Regions from separate parts of the Marinobacter sp. BSs20148 genome, predicted to be linked through region 1. Evidence: predicted binding sites of a transcription regulator. Region 1 holds the regulator's gene; the other holds the start of a gene.

Region 1 (6,726 bases):
TCAGACCGCGCCTGCCGCGTTAAAAGACACCAGTGCTGACGCCAATGTTACGGCGCTTCAGCAGCGCCTGGCAGAACGTTTGGGTGAGTTCGGCCTTAGCCGCGAGCTGTCTGACAATCTCGCCCGCCGTCACCAAGCCGTGCGCCTGGAGGATGGCTGGAAGCAGTCTCTCAAAATGCTGGTTAACGGTGTGCGTACCCCACGCCAGGAATGGCTGGATGAAGGCGGCATATTTGCTCTTGTTGGACCTACTGGAGCGGGTAAAACCACCACCATCGGCAAACTGGCGGCACGTTACGTGCTGCGCCACGGAGCCGACTCCCTGGCGTTGATTACCACTGATCGTTATCGGGTTGCGGCGCACGAGCAATTGTTTGTGTTTGGCCGTATTCTTAACGTGCCGGTTCGGGTGGTTGATGAAAGCCACCCGCTGGATGAAATTCTGGATGAGTTGTCTGATCGTCGCCTGGTGTTGATTGATACCGCCGGGCTGACCAGCACCGATCGGGGCTATCAGGAACAATTGGCCGAGCTAGTCCGCAGTCATCACAAAATCCGTACACATTTGGTGGTGTCTGCCACCAGCCAGCCGCGGATTATGAAATCCGTATGGCATTGCTATAAGATGGCAAACCTTGCCGGTTGTGTGATTACCAAGATCGACGAGGCTCTGACTCTGGGCGAAGCGCTGGGATTTGTTATGGAAACCAGTCTGCCGGTGGCTTGGTACACCGACGGCCAGAAAATACCCCAAGACTTGCACCCGGCGAAAGCGCTTGCGCTGGTGCAACTCGGTGTAGAACGTCTGAAGGGTTTGCGGCAGGAGCAGGCAGTTGCCAGCGGGTCTTAAAAATGCCGGTTGTAAAAGCATCACAGCAAGCGGGCAGTGAAGAACAGTGGGGCAGCGGCTACATCCGTTCCCGGTTAAACATGGCAAGAGGCCATCATCAGTATGAGTAAAGCACATCCGGTTCAGGTAATTGCGGTCACTGGCGGTAAAGGTGGCGTTGGCAAAAGTAATGTGTCGGTCAACCTGAGTATTGCTCTGGCGCAAAAGGGCCGTCGGGTGGTGCTGTTAGACGCCGACCTGGGGCTTGCCAACATCGATGTGCTGTTAGGCTTGAAAACCAAGCGCAATCTGCAAGACGTACTCAATGGCGACTGCGACTTGCGTGATGTGCTGGTAGACGGCCCCGGCGGCATCAAGATTGTGCCGGCCTCATCAGGTACCCAGCGCATGACCCAGCTCAGTGCTATGGAGCACGCCGGGCTGATTCACGCCTTCAGCGACATCGCCGACCAGATCGACATACTGATTGTGGATACGGCCGCAGGCATCTCCGAATCGGTGGTCAGCTTTTTGCGGGCATCCCAGGAACTGCTGCTGGTGGTGTGCGACGAGCCTACTTCGATTACCGATGCCTACGCCTTAATCAAGTTGATGAATCGCGATTACCACACCAACCGCTTCCGGATTCTGGCCAATCAGGTGAACACCGAACAAGAAGGCCGGCTTTTGTATGAAAAACTGACCCGGGTTACAGAACGTTTTCTGGATGTAGCGTTACAATATGTAGGTATAGTGCCTTTTGACGAGGCCGTTAAAAAAGCGGTGCGGCGTCAGCAAGCGGTGTTGGAAGCTTACCCGCAAGCAAAAGCCTCGCTGGCCATAAGGGCTCTCGCTGAAAAAGTGGACAGTTGGCCGCTGCCATCATCACCGCGGGGCCATCTCGAATTCTTTATAGAGCGGCTCGTCGAAGTTTAAAACACATCCCGTACAAAAAGCGGATTTATGACACTGGTGAAAGATCTCGGAGTCTATCAACGGTCGGGTGCTTCAGACGCTTGCTGGCTGATTGAAGAGCACGCGCCTCTGGTCAAGAAAATTGCCCTTCATCTGCTGGCACGATTGCCCTCCAGTGTTCAGCTGGAAGATCTGATGCAGGCTGGCATGATTGGTTTGCTTGAGGCGTCGCAGCGCTACGCCACGGGTAAAGGTGCGACCTTTGAAACTTACGCCGGTATTCGAATCCGTGGGGCCATGGTAGACGAAATCCGCAAAGGCGACTGGGTTCCGCGTTCGGTGCACCGAAACTCCCGTCGCATTTCCAACGCTATCAAAGCTGTAGAGGGCCGCGAAGGCCGCGAAGCCCACGATGTCGAAGTGGCTGCTGAGCTGGATATGACGCTGTCGGAATACCACAGTTGCCTGGCCGACTCCAACAGCGGTCGGCTTTTCAGTCTGGATGAGCTCAATGATTCCGGCGAACTGCCGATAGAACAATCAGAGACGGATGATAATCCGCTGCACGGGGTGTCAGAGTCCGCCTTCCGTAACAGTTTGGCGGCGGCCATTGAAACCCTGCCAGAACGTGAAAAACTGGTGCTGAGCCTCTATTATCAGGAAGAGTTGAACCTGAGGGAAATCGGTGCTGTGCTGGACGTCAGCGAAAGCCGGGTCAGCCAGATTCACAGCCAGGCTGCCTTGCGCTTACGCAGCCGGTTAGCCGACTGGAAAACAGACCATACATAATTCTAGCGCCTGCAGCCCGCGAGTTGCGGGCAGTGATGCAACGAGATTCGAATAGATTTCAACGATTGGAGGTCCTCATTGGACAAAAATATGAAGATCCTTATTGTGGACGATTTTTCCACGATGCGGCGCATTATCAAAAACCTGCTGCGTGACTTGGGCTTCACCAACACCGACGAAGCCGACGATGGCAATACGGCATTGCCGATGCTGAAAACCGGCAAGTACGACTTTCTGGTGACCGACTGGAATATGCCCGGCATGTCCGGTTTTGACCTGCTCAAGAATGTTCGCGCCGACGATCAGCTGAAAACCCTGCCGATCCTGATGGTGACGGCCGAAGCCAAGCGCGACCAGATTGTCGCTGCGGCGCAGGCCGGTGTGAACGGCTACATTATAAAGCCGTTCACTGCCGCCGTTCTCAAAGAAAAAATCGAAAAAATCTTTGAGCGAATTCAGTAACCGGGGAGTGGATACAAGCCATGAGCAAGTCAACAGGCGAGCGCCATGCCCTGGAACCAGAGCTGACGGAAAAATTAAAGCAACAGTCCGAACGGTTGGTTGAGAGCGTGCGCGCGGGCGATTATGCGCGCGCTATGGCACTGATCAGCGAGCTTGCAGAAGTGCGAGATCAGGGCCTGTACCACGAAGTAGGGCGGCTAACCCGCAGCCTGCACGAAGCCATGCGTAATTTTCAGATTGATCCGCGCAGCCCCGAACAGAAAGAAGCACTGTCAAAAATGACCGACGCTTCCGATCGCCTGGAATACGTGGTGCAAATGACGGGTCAGGCGGCGAATCGCACCATGGATCTGGTGGAAGAAAGCATGCCGGTCGCCCGCCATTTGCAAGAGGAAGCCCAGGATCTGCTCCAGCAGTGGCAGCGTCTGCGGCGGCGGGATATGGCTCCGACCGAATTCCGCGAGTTACACGCTCGCATGGACCAGTTTTTGGGGGCGTTGAGCACCGACGCCGGCAAGCTTTACGGTAACTTCTCAGAAATTTTATTGGCGCAGGATTATCAAGACCTGACAGGTCAAGTAATTCAAAATGTAATCACCCTAGTGCGTGAAGTGGAAGACAACCTGGTGAGCCTGGTGGTGATGGCCGGCCACGTAGACCAGTTGACCGGTACCGTGCACCAGATGGAGGATAATCAGCCTTCGGCTGAGCAGGGTGTGGGTCCGCAAATAATGCCAGAAAAACGCAAAGATGTGTTGTCTGGTCAGGTTGACGTGGATGACCTGTTGTCCAGTCTTGGTTTCTGAACAATGAGGAAAAAACATGTCGTTTGATGGCGATGAAGAAATCCTGCAGGACTTTCTGGTTGAAGCCGGCGAGATTCTTGAGCTGCTGTCTGAGCAGCTCGTGGACCTGGAGCAAAATCCTGACGACAGCAATTTGCTAAATGCGATCTTTCGTGGTTTTCACACGGTCAAAGGCGGAGCAGGCTTCTTGCAGTTAGATGCCTTGGTAAGCTGCTGTCACTCGGCGGAAAACGTATTCGACACCCTGCGCAACCACAAGCGCAAAGTAACCTCTGAGCTGATGGACGTCGTCCTGGAAACCCTGGACAACGTGAATGCCATGTTCGAAGAGGTGCGTCAGCGTGAAGCGCCCACGCCGGCGCCGCAGGAACTGATTGAGCGGCTGGATCAGTTGGCATTGCCTGAAGGCGAAGTCGCGATTCATTCAGCTGCGCCCGCCAGCGCTGACCAGGGCGACATTACCGATGACGAATTCGAACAGCTGCTCGACGCCCTGAACGGTGACGAAACAGCGTCAGCGGTTGCTAGCGAAACCAGTGCGGTTGGCCCGGTTGCAAGCGGCAATGGCGACATTAACGACGACGAATTCGAAGCTCTTCTAGATCAACTCCACGGCAAAGGCCAGTTCGCCGGCGCCCCGGCAGCGCCGGCAGCCGCCAAAGAAACCGTGGCTGAGACCAGCAGTGCCCAGCCAAACGATATATCTAACGACGAATTCGAAGCACTGCTGGACCAGCTTCACGGCAAGGGCGGCAGCCCGACAGCAGCCATTGCGGCTGCGTCCACCGCGCCAGCGTCCGCTAAAAAGCCGGAACCAGCCAAGGTTCCATCAGTGGCCAAAGCTCCAGCCGAACCGGCACAAGCCAAAGCGCCGGCCCGCGAGGCTGCCAATGCCGCTGCGGAAACCAGCGTGCGGGTAGACACTAAACGCCTGGACGACATCATGAATATGGTGGGCGAGCTGGTGCTGGTGCGGAACCGCCTGCAACGCCTAGGTGATCAAAGCGAAGACGAGCAGATGCACAAAGCAGTGGCCAATCTGGATGTGGTCACCACCGACCTACAGGCTGCTGTCATGCAAACCCGCATGCAGCCCATTAAGAAAGTGTTTGGTCGTTTCCCGCGGGTGGTACGTGACCTCGCTCGCAGCCTGAAAAAAGAAATCAATCTGGTGATGCACGGCGAAGACACCGATCTTGACAAGAATCTGGTGGAAGCATTGTCGGATCCGTTGGTGCACCTGGTACGCAACTCGGTGGACCACGGCATTGAAAGCCCGGCAGAGCGGGAACGGGCCGGTAAGCCTAGAGTTGGCACCATCACCTTGTCGGCGGAGCAAGAGGGTGATCACATCCTGCTGTTGATCACCGACGATGGCGCTGGTATGAACGCCGACGTGTTGCGCCGCAAAGCCGTCGAGAAGGGCATGTACGACCAGGATGGCGCCGACCGGCTGACCGATCAGGAATGCTACAACCTGATATTTGCCGCCGGTTTTTCCACTAAAGACCAAATTTCCGATGTGTCTGGCCGTGGTGTGGGTATGGATGTGGTGAAAACGAAAATCAGCCAGCTCAACGGCCAGCTTAGCGTGGTGTCAAAGTTGGGCGAAGGCTCAAGCATTGTGATCAAAGTGCCACTGACTTTGGCCATCATGCCTACGCTGATGATTATGCTTGCTGACCAGTCGTTCGCACTGCCGTTGGTTAATGTGGTGGAAATATTCCACCTTAATTTGAGCAAGACCAACGTGGTAGATGGTCGCGAATGTGTTGTGGTGCGCGACAAGGTATTTCCGCTGTTTCACATCAAGCGTTGGCTCATTCGTGGCGGTGCTGGAAACGTTGAGCCGGAAAACAGCCACGTGGTGATTGTGTCTATGGGTACCCGCCAGGTCGGGTTCGTGGTTGACCAGCTTGTAGGCCAGGAAGAAGTGGTGATTAAACCTCTCGGGCGCGGGCTGCTGGGTACGCCGGGTATGGCTGGCGCCACCATTACCGGTGATGGCCGGATTGCGCTGATTATCGATGTGCCCAGTTTGCTGCAACATTACAGTTAACGCCGATACATCGCCGATCTATTGTTGATACATCGTCGATTAATTGTCGAACGGCCGCCGGTTTGGCGGGTGGCAGGCATTGCCCGGAGAAGTAAATGACGGTTTCTGTGCTGATTGTTGATGATTCCAGTTTCTTTCGTAAACGTCTGAGTGAAATCTTGGGTGCGTCTGGCCAGATCACCGTGGTTGGCACCGCCAGTAACGGCCGCGAAGCGGTAGAGCAAGCAGAGAAACTGCGCCCTGATGTGATTACCATGGATTACGAAATGCCTGTCATGGACGGTATTACGGCCGTGCGGGAAATACTGCGCAGACACCCGATACCGGTGTTGATGTTTTCGTCGCTTACTTATGATGGTGCGCGGGTCACCCTGGATGCGCTGGAAGCTGGAGCCGTGGATTTTCTGCCCAAGAATTTCGAGGAAATTGCCGGCAACAGCAGTCAGTTACAAAAAATATTGGTAGAACGTGTTGTTAGTATCGCCCGTAGCCGGCCCAAAAGCTTTGGGAGCACTCGCGCCCCGGAACCACCAGAGGCATCGGCTGGGGCTGCGGCTGACCGAGCTGCGACTCCAGAGGTACAGCGGCGCCCCATAGCTAAGCGCCCCGCGGCTGCAGCAGCGGTTGCCAGTCCAGAGCGCCATCACCGGCGCACACCATCCAGGCACTACACAGTGGTGGCGATCGGCACCTCTACCGGTGGCCCGGTGGCCCTGCAGAACGTGCTCATCGGCCTGCCCGCCAGCTTTCCTGCACCGCTGATTCTGGTACAGCACATGCCCGCCAGTTTCACCCCGGCTTTTGCCGAGCGGCTGAACCGGTCATGCCAAATACAGGTGCGCCAGGCCGAAGATGGTGATTTGCTG
Region 2 (5,708 bases), 1.2 Mb from region 1:
TAAAGTGGCTTGCCGAAAAACCTACCTGAAGCAACGATGATCTGGCTCCTTGGCGCGGGTTTCCCCCATTCAGGGCGTCAGCTCAGATTGTTTGTACAGTCGCTCGCCCCGTGTTGTGTGGAAGCGCGCGACATCGATAATCTGCACGCTGTCGACCAAAGGCGCCGAGTGCAAATTGATCGCACTGGTTGCGTCTTAACAACTTTTCTGTGGGTTCAAAACCCCCATTGCGGAAATGACAGTCTTTTAAAAACCGGAATTAACGATATCAATAGCACCAGGCTCATGGTGATATTAAACGCCTTTAAACACGACGGCCGATTCAGGAAACGTCGCAAATACTGTCCAAAAAATACCCAAATCAACGAACAGGGTGAACCGAACAAAAAGAACAGCAGAGCAATCAGTACGACCTGCACACTGAAGGGCCCCAAGGTTGAGGTGAATGCCAGTACTGCGCCTACGGCCATCACCCAGGCTTTCGGGTTAACCCACTGAAACAATGCCGCAGCGGTGAACCCCAAGGGCTTGCCCGACGGATCATCCATGTTCACCACGGGGGTGCTGGCTATCCGGTAGGCCAGATACAGCAGGTACACGGCGCCTATCACTTTCAGTCCGTCCTGCAGCCTTGGGTATTGGCGAAAGATGTCCCCTGCGCCCAGCCCGACGGCCATCAACATTAGCGGAAAACCGATGTTGATCCCTGCCAGATGTCGCATCGTGCGGCCCATCCCGAAATTCGCCCCCGATGACATCAACATTACGTTGTTAGGTCCTGGCGTGACGCATGTGGCGATCACGAACAAAATGATCGAGTAATAGTCGAGACTCTGCATTGTCACGCTCCATTGATCAGCGTCAGCGGCGCCAGGAACTTGCGGATCTTTATAGGGCATATCATCCCAAGGCACCGAGGTGTATTACAGATACAGAAGTGATGAATTTTTTAAATACAGACTGCCTTTTTTCGTATAAAAATTTCAAAAAACCCCCTATCTGTCGCTTTTCAAGCAACAAACGAAAAGCTACAGTCAGAGTTATGACTCTTTATCTGAACCTCGCCGAATTCATCAGCAGCCGCATCGAGCAGGGCCTGTACGGGCCTGGCGAGCGCCTACCCTCTTTACGCGCCCTCAGCCATGAGCACGGTGTCAGCCTGACAACCGTGCAACAGGCCTACCATGTATTGGAATGTTCCGGGCTGGCGATACCGCGCGCCAGGTCGGGCTATTTCGTTCCCGCCGACAGGCGAGTGGCGCCATTACCGCAAATGGACCGTCCGATCTTGCGGCCAGTGAACATTTCCCAATGGGACATGGTTCGGGAGCTGATGCGCTACGATCAGAGTACCAGTACCGTTCAGTTGGGTTGCGGCATGCCGGATGTAACCGCGCCGACCCTCAAGCCGCTGCTGACCACAATGGCCCGTATCAGCCGGCGCAGTGACAGCGCAAGCCTGCAGTACAACCACATCCAGGGCGTATTGGCATTGCGTGAACAAATCGCTCGGCTGTCCATTGATTCGGGCTGCAGCCTGACCCCGGCCGACATAATCGTCACCAGCGGTTGCCAGGAAGCCCTGTCTACCGCCATACGCGCGGTTTGCGTGCCCGGCGACATCGTTGCCATTGCCTCGCCGAGCTACCACGGCATCACGCAAATTCTCAAGGCCGCCGACCTCAAGGCACTGGAGATTCCCACTGACCCTGTCACTGGCATCAACCTGGAAGCCTTGGAAATGGCCATGGAGCAATGGCCGATCAAAGTTATCCAATTGACTGCCAACTGTAACAACCCCCTGGGCTACATCATGCCCGACGATCGCAAGCTCAAGCTTGTCCGCCTGGCCCAGCGTTTTGACGTGCCGATCATTGAAGACGATATCTATGGTGATCTATCATATCGCTATCCGCGGCCGCGCTCACTGAAGTCCTTTGATGAGGACAATCGGGTTCTTCTGTGCAGTTCATTCTCCAAGACAGTGGCACCCGGCCTTCGGATCGGCTGGATCGCCCCGGGACGCTACCTGCCACAGGTGCTGCACATGAAATACATTGGCTCGGGCGCCACGGCGACACAACCCCAGTTGGCGGTTGCCGAATTCATCGCCAAGGGCAATTACCACCAGCACTTGCGTCGTATGCGCAAACAATACAAGCGCAACGGCGACCTGATGAGCGAATGGGTCAACCGCTATTTCCCGGCGGGCACCCGAGTCAGCCAACCCCAAGGGGGGTTTACGCTGTGGATCGAACTGTCGGAAGAGTTCGACACCTATGCCCTCAATCGCCTGTTGGAAGCGCAGAACGTGCAAGTGGCGAGCGGCAATATTTTCTCGGCGGCGGGGAAATACCGTAACTGCATTCGGATGAACTTCGCCAACCTGCCCACTCGCAAAGTGGAGATGGCGGTGCTGAAGGTCGGTCAGACCATCGGCCAACTCATGGAACAGGAGCCGAGCGACGTCCGCGTCGGGACAGCAGGAACAACAGTAGCGGCGAAAACCTGCCTGTAGTAAGCGACCTTCGTGTTACTGTCGTTCGCCTTTAATCAGTCGCAAAATTGATTAAAGACATCGCAGTTCCTGCCGATAAGCCTACCTATATGAGTATTCTTTATAACCCGCCTGCAAAAAGACGAGGACATACTGTGCAACTAACTTTCGGGCAAAAGCTCTTGGTCACATTTGGCATAATATTAGTGCTTTTGATGGGCACTATTACCATTGTTGGCGACATGCGGCTGAAAAGCACAACGAGCACCTACGTCGACGCACTGATCAAAGACGCTGTGGCGCAGAACACGTCCAGTATCGCCGAATGGCTTAATACCCGGTTGGTGATGACAGAGGCTGTGGCGGAAAGTCTAGGAAACGCACAGAGTGATGAACAGAGGCGTAATATTTTACAAACCGTTTCTACCGGCGGTGGCTTCATTAATGTGTATCTCGGTAATAAAGAGGGTCGCATGCTTATGGAGTCAACGGCTGCGGAAGCAACGCTCCCAGCTGGCTTCGACCCCCGCGGTCGCCCGTGGTACAAAAAAGGCATGGCGGAAGGCAAGGCTTCGTTTACCGAGCCATATCGCGACGCGTCGAGCGGCGAAATGATCATTACCGCTTTGGCGCCTGTTAGCGGTGGAAGTAACGTTGGTGTGGCAGGTGCGGATATAAGCTTGAGCGCTATCAAAAAAATGCTCGGCACCATAACGCTTGCAGACACTGGCTACGCGGGCCTGGTTAATGATGAAGGTGTTGTCCTGTTCCATCCCGACAGCAAGTTGATCGGAGAAAACATTAAAGATTTGATTGGCGTGCCGCCCAAGTTTGACGGGCTTCGTCAATTCTATGAATCAGGCGATGTGGCGTGGCGAGTCGCTTTTCACCCGATTAAGAATGCGCGAGGCGTCGACTGGTATCTGGGCACTTTTGTGAACGTCGACAAAATCAACGCTCCCATGCAAAGCGCCCGCACGACCGGGATGATCATTGCGCTCGTGGGTTTGCTGGTATCGCTGTTCATTTTACACGCGGGTATCAAAATACTGATGGCCCCAGTGCGGCGTTTGAACTCTGCAATGGCAGACATCAGTTCTGGTGATGCCGACTTAACCCAGCGCCTGGATGCCAGTGCCAAGGATGAATTCGGAGAACTCGCGGGCAGCTTCAATAGCTTTATCGAAAATATTCAAGTGGTCGTGCACGATGTTCTAAGTGGCAGTGATGACCTCGCAACGAATGTGGTCGCATTGAAAAAAACCGCCAGCGCAAGCCGGTTGAGCGTTGAAGGCCAGCAAGCCGAAGTGGATATGGTGGCAGCTGCTATTAACGAAATGTCCGCAGCCGCAGGTGAAATCGCCCAGAATGCTCAGCAAACAGCCGATGCGGCCAGTACGGCCGATAAGGAAAGCCGAGCTTCATTGGAAACCGTCGACCAATCCAGAGATGCGGTGCGAAAACTGTCGCAAGAAGTGAATGCTGCAGCCGAAGTCATCAACAATTTGGGCAAAGATGTAACTTCGATAACCTCGGTGCTTGAAGTAATTCAGGGAATTGCAGAACAAACCAATTTGCTGGCCCTGAACGCTGCAATAGAGGCGGCTCGTGCGGGCGACGCCGGCCGCGGGTTTGCCGTGGTAGCGGACGAGGTGCGAAACTTGGCCCAAAGAACCCAAACCAGCACCAAAGAGATAAACAGCATGATCGAGCGCCTGCAAAAGGGGGCTAATGATGCTGTTGCTGGGATGAACGCGTCTAAGGCTGTTTCCAATGTCAGCATGGAGAAAGCTCAGGACGCTATGGATGCATTGAACCGGGTAGCCGATGCAATAACGTCCATTAGCCAGATGACAATGCAAATTGCGACGGCTTCTGAAGAGCAAACCTCAGTGACCGAAGAGCTCAACGCATCCATCACGCGCATCGCAGACCAAGGCCAAGAGGCTTCCGCTGCCGCGAGTGAGAACGATGTTTACAGTGGTCATATTGAAACCATTGGCCAAACTTTAAGCAAGAATGTTTCCCGCTTCAGGGTTTAAGAGTTAAGCCGTAGACGTCTCATAGCCTCTTCATCGAGGCTGTGCTGATGGTGGTGTATCTGCTGGTGTCCTGATGGCGCAGAAAAGTGACCGGGGGCCGGGCCTTAACGGCTATCTTGGTCGAGATTCAGGTTGTTTCTGTTCAAGTTCCAGAGCCGCAGCATGATGCTGCGGCTACTATCAAATCAGCTTCTTGCTGCGGCCGTAACGATCAATTCAACCTTTAATTCAGGCCTTGCCAGGCGTGCTTCACCACAAGCTCGGGCAGGGGCATGGCCAGCCGGTACCCACGCGTCCCACACCGAATTCATAGCCTTAAAGTCAGCCATATCAGAAAGCCAGATGATCACCTGCAATAAATCTTCACGGCTAGAACCAACGCTCGTTAATAGTGCATCAACGCGGGCAAGTGCTTCACGGGTTTGGTCAGCTACGTCATCAGAGGCATTGCCGACTTGGCCAGCCAGATACACGGTCTGATTGTGAACAACAACGCGGCTCATCCGAGTGCCTGTTTCAAATCTTTGAATTTCCATAAATTCCTCTTGGTAAAAAATCTAATTTAAGATGATAGCAGCAATGCTGTTATGGCACCCAAGCGCACTTTTAAGGCTTTTGTGGTGGCGTAGTCATCCGTTTTTGAGTGTGCCAAACGGTACTTTCTGATGCAGACTAAAAGTTGGCGTATTATCGTGCTAATTTTGAGGGTCTATTTTATGCGCTTACCGACGAACTAGGCTTCTGCAAAGCCCTCGAAGCTGCGTTCTCGTACACAAAATTGTTTTAAGAAAATGGATTCAATCACCATGACAGATCAGATCAGAGTAGCCATTGCCGGTTATGGCAGTTTGGGCCGGGGCGTGGAAACGTGTTTGGCACAAAATTCAGACATGGAGCTGATTTGCGTGTTTAGTCGCCGTGATTCTGCCAGCGTGACACTTTTAGATCAAAAGGTGCCGGTATACGCTATGGCGGATGTCGAGCAGTATCAGGATGAAGTGGATGTGATGATTCTGTGTGGTGGTTCTAAAACCGATCTACCGGAACAGGGGCCACACCTGACGCAGTTTTTTAACACGGTGGACAGTTTTGACACCCATGAAAAAGTGAATGAATACTTTGCAGCACTCAATGGTGCAGCACAAAAGTCTGGCAATATTGCGCTTTTG

Evidence for each region. Region 1 encodes FliA, which starts transcription of late flagellar genes. Its sites were predicted from a motif close to CTAAAGTTTNNNNNNNNNNNGCCGNTAA; they were not measured.
Region 2: a site for FliA is predicted at 2,570-2,597, ahead of MRBBS_RS18265 (methyl-accepting chemotaxis protein). Genes of this name have one in related genera too.

The regions. Positions count from the first base shown of each region.
Region 1 is NC_018268.1:1,088,018-1,094,743, forward strand. It holds gene flhF (flagellar biosynthesis protein FlhF) at 1-850, shown strand, start outside; gene MRBBS_RS04850 (MinD/ParA family protein) at 953-1,765, shown strand; gene MRBBS_RS04855 (RNA polymerase sigma factor FliA) at 1,793-2,533, shown strand; gene cheY (chemotaxis response regulator CheY) at 2,612-2,995, shown strand; gene MRBBS_RS04865 (protein phosphatase CheZ) at 3,016-3,801, shown strand; gene MRBBS_RS04870 (chemotaxis protein CheA) at 3,818-5,860, shown strand; gene MRBBS_RS04875 (protein-glutamate methylesterase/protein-glutamine glutaminase) at 5,956-6,726, shown strand, end outside.
Region 2 is NC_018268.1:3,990,973-3,996,680, reverse strand. It holds gene MRBBS_RS18275 (LysE family translocator) at 216-839, opposite strand; gene MRBBS_RS18270 (PLP-dependent aminotransferase family protein) at 1,043-2,518, shown strand; gene MRBBS_RS18265 (methyl-accepting chemotaxis protein) at 2,653-4,539, shown strand; gene MRBBS_RS18260 (RidA family protein) at 4,725-5,075, opposite strand; gene MRBBS_RS18255 (diaminopimelate dehydrogenase) at 5,346-5,708, shown strand, end outside.